Regions from separate parts of the Colwellia sp. MB3u-55 genome, predicted to be linked through region 2. Evidence: riboswitches for the same ligand, from Rfam matches in the RefSeq annotation. Region 2 holds a riboswitch; the other holds the start of a gene.

Region 1 (3,435 bases), on a different contig from region 2:
TAGAAATAGTCATCGGCTGACTACTTCACCTGATGGTAAATTTCACTACCGGTCGCTTTAAATTCAGCCGACTTTTCAGCCATGCCTTGTGCTATATCGGTTGGCGTTGCATCTAAAACAATCACTTCGTCAAGTAACTGTATTTCTATTTTATTGCTGGCTTCAAGACCTGCGGCATAATCACGTACTTCCTGAGATATTTTCATCGAACAGAATTTTGGCCCACACATAGAGCAGAAGTGGGCAACTTTACCCGATTCTTGTGGCAAGGTTTCATCGTGATAAGCCTTGGCTCTTTCAGGGTCTAAACCGATATTAAATTGATCGTACCAACGAAATTCAAAGCGTGCTTTGCTCATCGCATTATCGCGAATTTGCGCCCCCGGATGACCTTTTGCTAAATCGCCGGCATGGGCTGCAATTTTATAGGTCATTAAACCTTCTTTAACATCTTCTTTATTGGGTAAGCCTAAATGTTCTTTAGGAGTGACATAACAGAGCATGGCACAACCGTACCAACCAATATTAGCGGCGCCAATACCCGAAGTAATATGGTCATAACCCGGTGCAATATCAGTCGTTAACGGACCTAACGTATAAAAAGGAGCTTCACCACAATGTTTAAGTTGCTCGTCCATATTTGCTTTGATCATATGCAGTGGCACATGCCCGGGACCTTCAATTATCGTTTGAACATCATGTTGCCAAGCAATTTTAGTTAATTCGCCTAAGGTATGTAATTCGGCAAATTGTGCTTCATCATTGGCATCAGCAACCGAGCCAGGGCGTAAACCGTCGCCGAGTGAAAACGAGACATCGTATTGCTTTAATATTTCACAAATATCTTCAAAGTGGGTGTATAAAAAATTTTCTTTATGATGCGCTAAGCACCACTTTGCCATAATTGAGCCACCACGTGAGACAATACCGGTAACACGCTTAGCGGTCATTGGAACATAGCGTAATAATACACCGGCATGAATGGTAAAATAATCAACACCTTGCTCGGCTTGTTCGATAAGGGTATCGCGGAAAATTTCCCAGGTTAAGTCTTCTGCCACGCCATTTACTTTTTCTAGTGCTTGATAGATAGGTACCGTACCAATGGGCACTGGTGAATTGCGCATGATCCATTCGCGGGTTTCATGAATATTACGGCCGGTTGATAAATCCATTACCGTGTCTGCGCCCCACTTGGTTGACCAAACCAGTTTTTCTACTTCTTCTTCAATGGAAGATGTCACCGCCGAATTACCAATATTGGCATTTACTTTAATTAAAAAATTACGGCCAATAATCATCGGCTCACATTCTGGGTGGTTAATGTTTACCGGAATAATTGCTCGGCCACGCGCGACTTCATCTCGGACAAACTCTGCGGTAATTTGCGCTGGAATACTGGCACCAAATGACTGACCTTTATGTTGTAGTAGTAAGGTTTTATCTTTGACCTCCTCACGTTTTAAATTTTCACGAATGGCAATATATTCCATTTCAGGGGTAATGATCCCTTGGCGAGCATAGTGCATTTGGGTAACGTTTTGACCTTTTTTAGCGACACGCATTTTAGGTAAGTGTTCAAAGCGTATTGCGTCAACACCATCGTCAGCTAAACGTTGTTGAGCATAAGTAGAGCTATTTGATGTTAATAGCTCAACATCACCACGACTATCAATCCAACTTTCACGCAGGCGAGGGATACCTTTGTGTACGTCTATATCGACACTTTCATCGGTATAAAAACCTGAGGTATCGTAGACGCAAAGTGGTTCATTTTTTTCGTAGGTTGGCTTATCTTTGTTACCCGCTAATAAAGTATCAGACAAGGTGATTTCACGCATACCTACCTTGATATCGTGGATTTTACCTTGCACATAAACTTTTTTAGAATTTGGGAATGATTGATCTGAAACGTTTTTTAAAAATGTTTCAGCTTGTTCGCGACGTTCTCTGCGAGTGAGATTTTTAGCTGGTTTGGTCATTATGCTGCCTTTTAATAAGTTGCATTTTGTTATAAATGCAGTAATAAAAAGACGAAGTGTAGAGTGAGGAAAAAATAAAACGGAATAAATATTAATGCTTTAACCGCTATATTTTACCTTGTTCCCTTACGCAGATATTAATCTGATCAGGTTCTACGGATCCCGCTTTCGCGATCTCAGCTTTGAATATTTCTTTAGAAATAATCTCAGCACTCCGACAAGTAATTATGGTGATTCTATCGTATTAGTTTCAAAATACGCAATCATAATGTTGTATTTAGTTATAATTAATTTTTTAGATAACAATGTGAGTGGTTGATAGACCTTACCCTTTTTAGGGTTCACAATTTATATTACACAATGCTAGTATATTGTGTACGAGAGAGTGTTAGGACAATAACAATGATAAAAAAACGGATAACGACTTCACTTGCTGGCTTAGTTTGCGCTATGGTTTTTGCTGGGCATGTTAGCGCGAGTAATTGGCAACAAGAAAGTGGCAAGATAACGCATCAAGAACAATTACGTGGCTCAATAACACTAGAAAGAATGTGGTGGGATCTAATTCATTATCATCTTAATGTAAAAGTTGACCCTGAAACTAAGCTTTTTTCAGGTAAAAACATCATGACTTATAACGTGCTAGCTAAAGGTGAACGTTTACAAATAGAGCTACAAGCGCCAATGAAGCTTGAGAAAGTGCACCAAAATGGTAAAGCGCTTGAAGTAGAGCAAGATGGCTATTCTTATTTTATCACCCCAGCCAGTAAGCAAGAAATAGGCTCAGAGCAGAAGATAACTATGTACTTCTCTGGACAGCCCGTTACCGCAAAAAACGCCCCATGGGATGGTGGTATTACTTGGAAGAAAGACAGTAATGGTCTCGACTTTATTGCCACTTCAAATCAAGGCATTGGCTCTAGTATTTGGTGGCCAAATAAAGATCATCCTGCCGACGAGCCCAACAACGGCGTATTAATCAGTGTTGAGGTGCCAGAACATTTAATGGATGTGTCTAATGGCCGATTAATTAAAGTTGAACACAATAAAATTGATAAAACAAAAATTTATCATTGGCAAGTTGTCAATCCTATCAATAATTATGGGGTCAATATTAACATTGGTGACTATGTTCATTTTGGTGAAAAGTATCAAGGTGAAAAAGGTCAGCTTGATATGGACTACTATGTTTTACGGGAAAACTTAGCGAAAGCAAGAAAACAGTTTAAAGAAGCAAAACGAACCATTGAAGCGTTCGAGCATTGGTTTGGTCCTTATCCGTTTTATGAAGACAGTTATAAACTGGTGGAGGCACCATATTTGGGGATGGAACATCAAAGTTCGGTGACTTATGGTAATGGTTATCAAAATGGTTATTTAGGACGTGATAGAAGTAGCACTGGCCCAGGATTGTTATTTGATTTTATTATTGTCCATGAATCAGGCCATGAGT
Region 2 (3,435 bases):
ATGTTTGTACCGTACTTGTCAGAATAGCCATAAACATCATATGTTGCGTTTAGGTAGCCCACTGTCGAGTCGATCGTTAAATTACTATTAACTTGATATGTTAACTCAAGTTCCAAACCGTAACTGCTTGAACTGGTGGCATTTGCTGTGTAAATGGTGAATTGCTGTGGCTTATCAGGGTTCTGTTGAGAAGCATTAACTTGTTGATCTTGTCTGTCCATATAGAATAAGGCTAGTCGGCTGACTAAGGTATTATTTAGCATATTCGATTGTAGGCCTAATTCATAATTGACTAAGACTTCGGTATCAAATTCTTTAAATTGGATTAATTGCTCGGGTAAATCCATATTAAAACCACCCGCTTTGTAGCCACGCGCGACACGAATATAGGCAGAATGCTCATTGTTAATGATCTTACTCAATGCGACGTGTCCACCCCACATGGTTTCAGACGGTTCAAACTCATCGCCAGCACTATCGCTATAATCGGTTGAACGTTTTTCAACGCGCAAACCTACTGATAACTCATGGCCATAGTTAAGAACACTGTCTAACTGGGTAAAAATTGCATAATTATTAGCTGAGTATGTAGAGTCTAGTACTTCGTCTGCCCAACCATTATAAAAAGAGTCAAGGTCGTTATCTTCATTCATTTTGCTAATGTAAGTACCCACTAGCCAAGCAGTTGTATTGTCGAAAATTCTTGAAGCGTCATTTGATGATAATCGAAACTCTTGTGACCATACATCTCTATCGGCGCGTTTGTCCCAAAGGTAACTGTATTCACATGGCGCACCATCACAATTTTTACTTGCCCAATAATCTGCGTTTGCCCAATCACCATCATAAGCGTGCTGATGCTCTGTCGTGGTATAGCTACTTATCGCTTCGAATTTTGCAAATGACAAACCTTCAAAACTAAATTTTAGTGCCCCACCATGCGATTTTTGATTATCAACACCTGGATTGTCCGTGATCGTATTAAAGCCGTTGTTATCTAATGTCCAAGGATCGAAACTATTATCGTTATCCGCAAATATATAAGTAAAATCAACACTTAAATCTTCTATTGCCGTATATTGCAATTTGAACTTTCCAGAAAACTCGTCAATGCCATTAGTATCATCTCTATTTAAATAAAGATTGTCGCGATAACCGTTTTGTTGATGTTGCTCTAGTGATATGCGGTAATTTAAGTATTCAGTGAGAGCACCAGAGCTATAACCGGCAACATTAATTAAGTCGTCATTGCCTAATGTTACTTTAAAACCATGCTCGGGTAATTCTGTTGCGTCTTTTGATTTTATGTAAATTAAACCCGCAAGCGCATTGGCACCAAAACGTGTTCCTTGTGGACCTCTTAAGACTTCAACTTGTTGAACATCGTACATAGAAGCTGCCATGCCCAAGCCTGACAAATCGATATCGTCGACAATGAAGCCCACTGATGAGTTTGGCGCACCGCGGTATTCAGAGCGTTCACCGACGCCTCTAATTTGTAAATATTTCGGACGAGATGTTCCACCAGAGAAATTTAAGTTGGCGACACCATTAATAACTTCTTCAAAATGTTGAATGCCCTGCTCAGCTATTTTTTGTTGGTCGATGATTGCAATACTAGTAGGTGCTTGCGCTAAAGATTGCTTATTAAAACTGGAAGTGACAGTTATACGCTCAATATCATTTGACTCATTTGCTTGTGTGACACTGGCAAAAGTCAATAAAGTCGTTGTTACCGCGATTGAAATAGGAGATTTTATAAAATTCATACTGGGCTCTTTTTATGGCATGCAAGCAAAAAAGAGCAATAAGGCAAATACACCGTAAGTAAGCACTTACACAAAGTGTTTACGATAAATATTCAACATATTAACCATTCCTACGCCGGCATTATCCGTTTCAGGTATTAAGGGTAAAAATTCTCAGCAATACAAAAGCTTATTAACAACAGCTTTTTATTGCACCCCTTGGTTTGTTCGGCATACTAACAATTTTATCATCAAAGTACAGAAAAATTATGGTTGTTTAATGTCATGTATTTGCTTAATCTGATGATTTTCAGTAAATTAGCACTATAGTTTTTTTTATTAAATTGCCATGACAAATCATCTAAGCCAAAATCATTTATGTTCAGTAACCTTATTAGGAAATTTAGTTGCTAAGCCTGATATTCGTTATCAAGCAAACCCAGTCCTTGCTGTAGCTGAGTTGGTATTAGCAACCCATAGCCGATGGTTTGACAAAACGAGCCAACAGTTTAAAGAATGGACGAGTTATCATACGGTTAAAGTTATTGGTGATATTGTTGATCGTTCACTTATTCACTCGCAAAAGGGTGATATTATTTTAGTGCAAGGTTATTTACTTAATAGTAAAAAAGCTAACCGTGAAATACTACACGCCACTTATGCACAAACATTTGCAAAGGGTTACGCCCAGTCAATAAACCAAGTGCATATGAGTGGTGAAATAAGCAGCGACATTAATTTAGTACTAACCGAGAATAATAAAGAATTAGTCGCGCTTAACTTAACCGTTAATAATTTAGTGTATTCGCCTATAACACAGCAAACCCAAAATATTTCTATCGAACGTTCGGTACATATCTGGGGCAAACAAGCACATTATATTAAAGATAAAGCCGAGCTAGGCGACCAATTAGTTGTCGACGGAAGATTAAGCTATCTCAATGATAGTAAAAAATCACAATTTATTGATTCACACCAAGTCATTTTATTGAAACATTAAAACGGATTACCTATAATTTTATAAAATTAGGATTGTTGGCAAAATATGGACGTTTTTCATTATATAAAAAAAATAACTACGCAAGCACTTCTAATGTTGCTGGCTTTTTATTGGCTATTAACGCCCTTAACTACGGTTGCTGAAGAAGTTCGACTCGAAGTTTTAGCCCAGCTACCTAGCCTAAGTTCAACTAATAAAACAACCGTTATTGCATTACCTGTTAATAGTGAGAATAAGCAGCAATACTTAATTGCAAACGCTGCTGGCGAATTGTCTTTACTTAATAATGCCAAGCTCACTTTTTTAGCAAGCTTACCTTTAAATAATCATACTACCGATAAACAAGTTGAATTAACCGCGCTAACGTTTCACCCCAGTTTTTTGTTAGCAGATAAAACTGGCTTTCAAAACTTTTTTACTGCACATATTGAGCCCGCTAAAATAAACAATAATGTTGCGCGATTAACGCTATTAGCCGATCCGGTTGCATTGCCATTTGACGCTGTGATAACGCAGTGGCAATACGACAACACAGCGGCAATTAAAATTGATGTGCAGCAACGCAGAGAAGTGCTGAGAATTGCGGTGCCAACTGCCACACACCAAATACAGAAAATTGCCTTTAATCCATATAATAAAGTATGGCACGATGATTATGGCTTAATGCTTGTTGCTTTGTCTGACAGT

The links. Region 2 has a riboswitch for thiamine pyrophosphate ahead of H4J66_RS10695 (TonB-dependent receptor). Riboswitches for the same ligand answer to the same signal wherever they lie in the genome.
Region 1: it holds a riboswitch for thiamine pyrophosphate, as region 2 does, so the genes downstream of both, thiC (phosphomethylpyrimidine synthase ThiC) here and H4J66_RS10695 (TonB-dependent receptor) in region 2, are expected to answer to the same signal.

The regions. Positions count from the first base shown of each region.
Region 1 is NZ_JACGUS010000116.1:99,616-103,050, forward strand. It holds gene H4J66_RS12460 (FAD-dependent oxidoreductase) at 1-13, opposite strand, end outside; gene thiC (phosphomethylpyrimidine synthase ThiC) at 21-1,982, opposite strand; TPP riboswitch at 2,088-2,209, opposite strand; gene H4J66_RS12470 (M1 family metallopeptidase) at 2,385-3,435, shown strand, end outside.
Region 2 is NZ_JACGUS010000114.1:148,454-151,888, forward strand. It holds gene H4J66_RS10695 (TonB-dependent receptor) at 1-1,769, opposite strand, end outside; TPP riboswitch at 1,860-1,978, opposite strand; gene H4J66_RS10700 (single-stranded DNA-binding protein) at 2,098-2,748, shown strand; gene H4J66_RS10705 (SHOCT domain-containing protein) at 2,794-3,435, shown strand, end outside.